Regions from separate parts of the Mesorhizobium sp. NBSH29 genome, predicted to be linked through region 3. Evidence: predicted binding sites of a transcription regulator. Region 3 holds the regulator's gene; each other region holds the start of a gene.
The links. The regulator PhoB, encoded in region 3, activates phosphate uptake and scavenging genes when phosphate is short. The targets are predictions, from matches to a motif close to TGTCATNNANCTGTCAT.
Positions count from the first base shown of each region.

Region 1: a site for PhoB is predicted at 1,084-1,100, ahead of GA830_RS03320 (alkaline phosphatase D family protein). Genes of this name have one in related genera too.
Region 2: a site for PhoB is predicted at 1,832-1,848, ahead of GA830_RS03305 (NAD-glutamate dehydrogenase). Genes of this name have one in related genera too.

Region 1 is NZ_CP045492.1:679,922-683,202, reverse strand. It holds gene GA830_RS03325 (M3 family metallopeptidase) at 1-893, shown strand, start outside; gene GA830_RS03320 (alkaline phosphatase D family protein) at 1,183-2,760, shown strand; gene GA830_RS03315 (adenylate/guanylate cyclase domain-containing protein) at 2,819-3,281, opposite strand, start outside.
Region 2 is NZ_CP045492.1:675,106-678,386, reverse strand. It holds gene typA (translational GTPase TypA) at 1-1,749, shown strand, start outside; gene GA830_RS03305 (NAD-glutamate dehydrogenase) at 1,943-3,281, shown strand, end outside.
Region 3 is NZ_CP045492.1:505,974-509,254, forward strand. It holds gene xylF (D-xylose ABC transporter substrate-binding protein) at 1-253, opposite strand, end outside; gene GA830_RS02480 (ROK family protein) at 438-1,676, shown strand; gene phoB (phosphate regulon transcriptional regulator PhoB) at 1,752-2,441, opposite strand; gene phoU (phosphate signaling complex protein PhoU) at 2,464-3,168, opposite strand; gene pstB (phosphate ABC transporter ATP-binding protein PstB) at 3,206-3,281, opposite strand, start outside.

The sequences.
Region 1 (3,281 bases), 170 kb from region 3:
AACAGAAGGGCGTAGCCACATGGCACAAGGATGCGCGGGTTTTTGCCGTGCACAATGCAGATGGCAGCCAGCGGGGCACGTTTGTTGCCGATTATTTTGCGCGGCCATCCAAGCGTTCGGGCGCGTGGATGAGTGCGCTGAAATCCGGCTACTCGCTTGGCGAGGGGTCAAAGCCGATCATCTATAATGTGATGAATTTTGCTAAACCTTCGGCGGGCAAGCCGGCACTGCTTTCGATGGATGAGGCCCGCACGCTGTTCCATGAATTTGGTCATGCGCTGCACGGCATGCTGACGGAAGTGACCTGGCCATCCGTTGCCGGCACATCCGTCTCGCGCGATTTCGTGGAACTGCCCTCGCAGCTTTTCGAGCACTGGCTGACGGTGCCGGAAATTCTGTCGGCGCATGCGCTGCATTATGAAACCGGCCAGCCCATGCCCAAGGCGCTGGTGGACAAGATGCTGGCCGCGCGCACCTTTGATGCCGGGTTCAACGCGGTGGAATTTGCCTCCTCCGCGCTGATCGACATGGAGTATCATTCGCGCGCCGATGCGCCTGCCGATCCGGTGGCGTTTGAAGCCGAAACACTGGCCCGCATGGAAATGCCCGACGCTATCATCATGCGCCACCGCACGCCGCATTTCCTGCATGTGTTTTCTGGCGAGGGATATTCAGCCGGCTATTATTCCTATCTGTGGTCGGAAGTGCTGGACGCCGATGCCTTCAGCGCGTTTGAAGAAGCGGGTGACCCGTTCGACCCGGAATTAGCCGCGCGGTTGAAGAAACACATTTACGCGGCTGGCGGGACGGCGGACCCGGAAGCGCTTTATACGGCGTTCCGGGGCAAGATGCCTTCGCCGGATGCTATGATGGTGAAGCGCGGGTTGGTTTGAGGGGAGACTTAGCCCTCGCAGATTTAATTCTTCGCACGTGGCGCTGATGTCCCAGTAGCCTCATGGTGAGCTTGTCGAACCACGAGGCGCTGGCGTTGTTTTGGCCGTCGTTCCGCTGTTGCCAGCCCCTCTCCGTCTTGGGTTTTGCCCAAGCCACCTCTCCCCGCAAGCGGGGCGAGGAAATGCGCTCTGTCACCAAACTTTCAAGAAAAATTCATGCTGCTGAGATCAAGACGCCGCCTCGCTGGGTGAAAGTGCGCGCCACGTTCACAGCCATCTGGAGAGAGCCATGACGACCCGCATGAAATTGACACGCCGCGCTTTTGTGACATCGGCCAGTGCGGCCGGTATTGTGGCGGGGTCTGGCCTTGCGATGCCTTTTTATTCGCGCGCCAATGCGCGTCCGCAGTTTACGCATGGCGTTCAATCGGGCGATGTGGATTCTGTTTCGGGCATGATCTGGACACGGACGGACCGTCCTTCGCGGGTGGCGTTTGAGGTTTCGACGACGGAGAGTTTCAAGAACGCGATGCGGTTGCCGACGCTGGATGCGGTGCCGGAAAGCGATTTTACGGTAAAGCGTCTTCTGGCCGGGCTGTCTTCGGATCAGGATATTTTCTACCGGATGGTGGCGGCAGATCTTTCCGACATCAACAGTACTTCCGAGCCGATCATCGGGCGCTTCAAGACCGCGCCTTCCTCCAAGCGCAATATCCGCTTTGTCTGGTCGGGCGATACGGTCGGGCAGGGCTGGGGCATTGATGAGAAGGGTATTTATACCTACGCCACCATGGCCAAGCACACGCCGGATTTCTTCCTGCATTCGGGCGACACCATTTATGCGGATGGCCCGCTGCAAGCGGAAGTCGATCTCAAGGACGGCACCAAATGGGTGAACAAGGTTCTGAGCGAGGAGAAGTCCAAGGTTGCCGAAACGATGGCCGAATATCGCGGCCAGTGGAAATATAATCTGATGGACGAGCATGTGCTGGCGTTCAACCAGCATACGCCCACCTTCTACCAGTGGGACGACCATGAGGTGGTGAACAATTGGTCGGCCTCCAAGGATCTGACGGCGGATGATCGCTATACGGAAAAGTCTGTGCCGCTGCTTCAATCGCGGGCGGCGCGGGCGTTTCATGAAATGACGCCCATTCGCTTCACACCGGAAGAGCCCGGCCGGGTCTATCGCAAGATTGCTTATGGGCCGCTGCTCGATGTGTTCTTTCTCGATCTGCGTGCCTATCGCGGGCCCAATGGTGATGCTGTCGAGACGGAAATGACCGATCAGTCGCGCATTGCCGGTGAAGAGCAGATCAAATGGCTGAAACGCGAACTGGCCAACAGCCGCGCCACATGGAAGGTGATTGCGTCTGACATGCCGCTTGGCATTGTGGTTTGGAACGATGGTGCCAACAAGAAGGGCGCTGAGGCTATCGCCAATGGGCAGGCTGGCTTGCCATCTGGCCGCGAACTCGAAATTGCTGATCTGCTGCGCTACATCAAGAATGCCGGGATTGAGAATACTGTATGGATGACGGCCGATGTGCACTATACGGCGGCGCATTATTACAATCCTGAAAAAGCAGCGTTCCAGGATTTCGAGCCGTTCTGGGAGTTCGTGTCCGGGCCGTTGCATGCCGGCACGTTCGGGCCGGGTGATCTTGATCCGACCTTTGGGCCTGAGCTGAAATTTGTGAAAGCCCCAACCGAGGAGCAGGGCCAGAACCTGCCGCCTTCAGCTGGGCTCCAGTTTTTCGGTTTGGTCGATATTGACGGAACGAGCGAGCAGATGACAGTGCGGCTGATGGATCGCGACGATGTGGAGCTTTACAAGGTGACGCTCGATCCGGTGCGTTCGGCCTAGAGCGTTTCGATGCGATTGGCGGCGGCGGCGGCGGCATAGTGCTGCCGCCGATTGCGTTTCAGGCATCTGTATTTTTACGGGTGCGGGGCAGAGAAAGGTTCTTGCCGGCAGGGATTACATGAACATGAAGTGGCTCGGCGCGGCCGCGAATGTCTATCTTGCGCAGTTCGAACCCTGAAAGGTCGAGACCGGACAGGATGGCAGTCGGCTCGGAGACGACCAGCGCGGCATTGAACTCCTTGGCCACCAGCTCGAGCCGGCTGGCGGTATTGACCGTGTCACCAATGGCGGTGACCGGCATGACCTCGCCATAGCCCATGGCGCCGACGATGGCAGGGCCGGCATGGATGCCGATGGCGATGCGCAGCGGTTCGGACAGCTCGCCGGCCAGTTCCCGGTTGAGCCGGTCGAGATCCTCCAAGATGGCGGAGGCGGCCTGGAGGGCCTGGCGGCAGGCAAGGCGGTTGTCGGTGTCAACGCCAAACAGGGCCATGGCACCATCGCCGATGAACTTGTCCATG
Region 2 (3,281 bases), 170 kb from region 3:
GGCTCGTTCCGCGAAAACCAGCGCGTTGCCGAGCGTGCGATGGACAGCAACGATCTTGAAAAAGAGCGCGGCATCACCATTCTCGCCAAGGCGACTTCGGTCGACTGGAAAGATTACCGCATCAACATCGTCGACACGCCAGGCCACGCCGACTTCGGTGGTGAAGTCGAGCGCATTCTTTCGATGGTGGATTCGGCCATTGTTCTGGTCGATGCTGCCGAAGGCCCGATGCCGCAGACCAAGTTCGTGGTCGGCAAGGCGCTCAAGGTTGGCCTGCGCCCGATCGTAGTGATCAACAAGATCGACCGCCCGGATGCGCGCCACGTGGAAGTCGTCAATGAAGTGTTCGACCTCTTCGCCGCGCTCGACGCGACCGACGAACAGCTCGACTTCCCCATTCTCTACGGTTCAGGCCGTGATGGCTGGGTTTCTGAAAACCCGGAAGGCCCGAAGGATCAGGAACTTGCTCCGCTGTTTGATCTTATCGTCAAGCATGTGCCGGCGCCAACCGTGCACCCTGGCCCGTTCCGCATGATCGGCACTTTGCTGGAGGCCAACCCGTTTCTGGGCCGCATCATCACGGGCCGCATCGAAAGCGGTACGCTGAAGGCCAATATGCCGGTCAAGGTCCTGGATAATGACGGGGCGCTGGTGGAAACCGGCCGCGTCTCAAAAATCCTGGCTTTCCGTGGCCTCGAGCGCCAGCCTATCGAAGAAGCGCAGGCAGGCGACATCGTGGCCATTGCCGGTCTTTCAAAGGGCACCGTCGCCGACACCTTCTGCGACCCTGCCGTGACCGAACCGCTGCACGCGCAGCCCATTGATCCACCGACCGTGACGATGAGCTTCATCGTCAATGACAGCCCGCTGGCCGGCACCGAGGGCGACAAGGTGACCAGCCGTGTCATCCGCGACCGTCTGTTGCGCGAAGCCGAAGGCAATGTGGCGCTGAAGATCGAGGAATCGACCGAGAAGGATTCGTTCTTCGTGTCGGGCCGCGGCGAGTTGCAGCTTGCCGTTCTGATCGAGACAATGCGCCGCGAAGGCTTCGAGCTTGCCGTTTCGCGTCCGCGTGTGGTGATGCAAAAGGGCGAAGACGGCGAGCTGCTGGAGCCGGTTGAGGAAGTCGTCATCGACGTCGATGAAGAACATGCCGGCGTCGTTGTGCAGAAAATGTCGGAGCGCAAAGGCGAAATGGTCGAGCTGCGTCCTTCGGGCGGCAACCGTCAGCGCATCGTATTCCACGCGCCAACGCGCGGCCTGATCGGCTATCAGTCAGAGCTTCTGACCGATACGCGCGGCACCGCGGTGATGAACCGGCTGTTCCACTCTTATCAGGCCTACAAGGGCGATATGGCTGGCCGCAGCAATGGCGTCTTGATCTCCAACGAAATGGGCGAGGCTGTTGCCTTCGCCATGTGGAACCTGGAAGATCGTGGCCCGATGGTCATCGAAGCCGGCGTGAAGGTCTATCAGGGCATGATCATCGGCATCCACAGCCGCGACAACGATCTTGAGGTCAACGTGCTGAAGGGCAAGAAACTCACCAACATCCGCGCCGCCGGCAAGGATGAGGCCGTCAAGCTGACGCCGCCAATCCGTATGACGCTGGAACGCGCTCTCGCCTGGATTCAGGACGACGAGCTGGTTGAGGTGACACCGAAGACGATCCGTCTGCGCAAGCTCTATCTCGACCCGAACGAGCGCAAGCGTTTTGAAAAGTCGTCCAAGACCGCAGGCGCTGCCTGATTTTTCAACCCCGGCTCCGGCCGGGGTTTTTGTATCTGCCAATGCGCAAACGTGGCGCTGCGGAACGTGCCGCGTTTGCGTTCGTCATCTGACGTTCATCAGAAATTGCAAACGTGCCGCACTGAACGCGTGTCGCCAAAACCGCTTAATCTGATACGATAGTCGCAAAGCATCGCGCCGGGAGAATTAAAGCATGGCCGCCAGAAAATCCGGCACGTCAATCAAAGATAGCGGCGGTGCCAGCGCCGGAGCCGATAAAACCCCAACTGGCAGTTTTGCCGAAATTCTACTGGCGCGGGCGCCGGCAGAAGACATTGCCACGTATGACGCACATGTGCTGGAGCAAGCGGCTGACTATGCACGCAAGGCGCTGGCTGGCCATCGCAAGGGCGAGAGTGTGGTGGCTATTGATGCTGCGGCCGGTGTTGAGCGCGCCGGGCGTCCGGTCACGATCATCACGATCGTCAACGACAACATGCCCTTCCTGTTCGATTCCATTCTTGGCGAGATCACCGATACGGCCGGACAGCCGACTTTTGTGGCGCATCCCGTGGTGCTGGTGAAGCATTCAAAATCCGGCGTCGAGGAAGTGCTGGGTGATGCCAGCAATGCCAAGAGCGGCGGCGATCGTGTCAGTGTCATCCAGGCGCATGTCGAGGCGCTGTCAGCCGATCAGACAGAGGCGCTGAAAACACGTCTGTCTCGCATCCTTTCGCAGGTGCGTGCGGCGGTGGCCGACTGGAAGCCGATGCTCGGCCGACTTGAACAGGCCATTTCCGAGTTGCGCTCGGCAAAGTCGCCGCTTGCCAAAGAGCGGGTCAGCGAAGCGGTGGCTTTCCTCGAATGGCTGCGCGACAACAACTTCACCTTCCTGGGTATGCGCGAGTTTGAATATTCGGGTGGCGCGGAAAGCGGTACGCTGGAACGCACAGACGCCAAGGGTCTTGGTATCCTAGCCGACGCAGACGTATTGGTGCTGCGGCGCGGCACCGAGGCCGTCTCCACCACGCCGGAGATCCGCGCCTTCCTGCATGGGCCCGAGCCGCTGATCGTGACCAAGGCGAATGCCAAATCGGCAGTCCACCGGCGCATCTATCTCGACTATATCGGTATAAAAACCTTCGACAAGAAGGGGCAAGTGGCGGGCGAACTGCGGATTGTGGGGCTGTTCACGTCGACGGCGTATACGCGCTCGGTGCTGAAAATCCCTTATCTGCGCTCCAAGACACAGGACGTGATCGAGCAGTCGGGCCTGAACCCAAGCGACCATTCCGGCAAAGCGCTGATCAATGTGCTGGAATCTTATCCACGCGACGAACTGTTTCAGACCAGCGTACCCACGCTCAAGCGCCATGCCGATGCCATTCTGGCGCTTGGTGAACGGCCGCGCGTGCGGGCGCTGGTTCGGGCTGACCAGTTCGATCGGTTTGTGTCGGTTCTCGTTTTCGTGCCGCGCGACCGCTACGATTCCATTGTGCGCGAAAAGATCGGCTATTTCCTCAAGACCCAGTTCGACGGGCGACTGTCCGCTT
Region 3 (3,281 bases):
CGTTTGCGCCCTGCGCAATCAGGCTCTCGACATCCGTCAGCTGCTTGCCGGGGCTAGATTGTGCATCGGCGGAAATATATTTGTCGCCGGTTGCTTCAAGCGCCGCCTTGATTGCGGCTTCGTCAGTCTTCCAGCGCTCTTCCTGGAAGTTAGACCAGGATACGCCGATAATCTTGTCTTTTGCCGACGCGGCGATGGGCAGCGTAAGCGACATGGCAACGCCCGCCAGAATGGCGGCTGCGAACTTGTTCATGAAATTCCTCCCTGCGCCGGTAAGGCGCTGCAACGATGTTCGGAGCACTTTTTTTCGAGCTCCGAAAAAATAAATGACTCAACCCCGCATGTGAGTCAATGATATTTCCAGGACGCAAAATGTTGACGCCATGCCACAATGCGTGGAAGAGCCGAGACAACACACATGGGAGGGATACCGGAACATGACGGTCGCAATCCGTCACGACGATCTGCGGCGCCGCAACCGGGCAATGGTGATGGCGTCCGTTCGCCGGCAACGCACCCCGTCGCGCACCGAGATCGCCGCAGCAACCGGCCTTAGCCATTCAACAATTTCTGCAATTTCGGCTGATCTCATCGACGAAGGGATACTGATAGAGACCAAGGCCAGCGACCCGCGCACGATACGGCGTGGCCGCCCGCAGGTGGCGCTGGGGCTATCTCCCGACGCCGCCTCGGTGATTGCCTTAGTGCTGTCGCTGAACGCGCTATCGGCCTCGCTAATTGATTATTCGGGCGAGGTGATCGCGCAGGAGACCCGACGGTTGCCGACGCTGACCCTGTCGCGTTCCGACCTTGTGGCCGATATGGTGGCGATGGTGCAGCGGCTGATTGCGGGACGACCATTCGGCGTGAAGCCTGCTGCGCGCATTGCCCTTGCGGTGCAAGGTACCACCGATGCGGCCGCGCGCGCCATGCTATGGTCGCCGATCACCCCGCATAGCGGTATCGCCTTCGCAGATATTCTTGAAGATGCCTTTGGCATCCCAGCAACTGTTGAGAACGACTGCAACATGATCGCGGTCGCCCTGCGCTGGCACAAGCCCGAGCGCTACCGCGACGACTTTATCGCGATCCTGCTGTCGCATGGCATCGGCATGGGTATGGTGTTGAAAGGCGAGTTGTTCACCGGCACGCAAAGTTCCGGCGGCGAATTCGGCCATCTCGTCCACCGCCCGGATGGCGCTCTGTGCCGCTGCGGCAGACGCGGCTGCGTCGAGGCCTATGCCGGCAATTATGCGATCTGGCGAAAAGCCTGCGAACAAAGCGAAGACGAACTGCCGGTCGACATCAAAGACAGCGACATGATTGCGCTGGCCGCTCGTGCCCGGGCCGGCGGCGGAGCCGAACGCGAAGCCTTTCGCCGCGCCGGGGAAGCACTTGGGTTTGGGCTTGGCAGCCTGTTTGCTCTGATCGATCCGGCGCCTGTGGCTATTGTTGGCCATGGTGCGCTGGCTTTCGATCTTGTTGAACCCGCACTCCGAGAAGCACTCGCGCGCACCGCCGGCGGCCAGCACTCAAAAGCCATCTCGTTCGACACCGAGCCCGACGAGATGCCGCTTATTCGGGAAGGTTGCGCGATGCGGGCTCTGACATTCGTCGACCAGAACATTTTCGCGCCGGGCCTTGACCAGAAGTCAGCCGAGGGTTCGCGAGAGTGACAGAGGTGCGCTGGCCAAAAGCGTTGGACACGCAAAAAGCTGGAGAGGTCTGGGGCTCAGAACCTCTCCAGAAAATTATGCCTCGCGGATAGCGTAGCCGGCGCCACGGATGGTGCGGATAACATCCGGCATACGGCCATTGTTGACCGCCTTACGCAGCCGGCCGACATGGACGTCGACTGTGCGCTCGTCGATATAAATCGTCTCACCCCAGACATTGTCGAGCAACTGGCTGCGCGAGAAAACGCGGCCAGGATGCTGCATCATGAATTCGAGCAGTCGGAACTCGGTCGGCCCAAGCCGAATCTCGCTCTTCTTGCGGTATACCCGGTGCGATTCACGGTCGAGCACGATGTCGCCGACCTTGAGCACGCTGGAAAGCACCTCCGGCTTGGCTCGACGCAGCAACGCACGCACGCGGGCGATAAACTCCGGCGTCGAGAAGGGTTTGACAAGGTAGTCGTCAGCGCCGGTTGAAAGCCCGCGCACCCTGTCGCTCTCTTCACCGCGCGCGGTGAGCATGATGATCGGCAGCCGCTCGGTCTCAGGCCGCATCCTCAAGCGCCGGCACAGCTCAATGCCCGATACGGCGGGCACCATCCAGTCGAGCACCAGCAGATCAGGAACATTCTCCTGCAACCGGATTTCCGCCTCGTCACCGCGGGTGACGACCTCGACCTGATATCCTTCGGCTTCGAGGTTGTAGCGCAGGAGCACACCGAGGGGCTCCTCGTCCTCCACGACCATGATCTTCGGCGCAATCATATGCGGGCTGTTCCTGTGAACGTTATTCAGCAACCACCGTCATCGACGTCTCGTCCAGCTTCGGACGATGCGGCGGCAACTGGGTGCCCGTCATCACATAATACGCGTTCTCGGCAATGTTGGTAACATGATCGCCGATACGCTCGAGGTTCTTGGCGCAAAAAAGGAGATGCGTGCACGCGGTGATATTGCGAGGGTCTTCCATCATATAAGTAAGCAGTTCGCGGAACACCGAGGTGTACTGGATGTCAATCTTCTCGTCCTCGGCCCGGATCGGCTTCAGGCCTTCAGCGTCACGTGCGACATAGCGGTCGACCACACTTAACACCTGCTGCAATACCATTTTTGCCATCGAATCTATCGAATGCGTCAGCGAGCGCGGTACGCCCTTGCCCACCGCACCGACCCGTTTGGCGACATTCTTGGCGAGATCACCGATCCGCTCGAGGTCCGAGGCCATGCGGATTGCTCCGAGAACCGCCCGCAGATCCTGCGCCATCGGCTGGCGCTTGGCGATCAGCGTGATGGCGCTGTCATCAAGTTCACGCTGCATGGCGTCCATGATTGCATCGTCGGAGATCACCCGCTGTGCCATACCATTGTCAGTGCTCAGTAACGACAGCGTCGCCGATTGAACCATCTTTCCCGCATGGTCGCCCATATCGCGGATCAGTCGGTCGATGTTTTCGAGTTCTTCGTCAAACGACGCCACTGTGTGTTCGCGCATCATGTTCTCCTCGTCATCGGTTGGCGGGCTGGTCGACTTAGCCGAACCGGCCGGTGATGTAGTCCTGGGTGCGCTTGTCATCGGGGCTGGTAAACATTTTTTCCGTCGCGCCC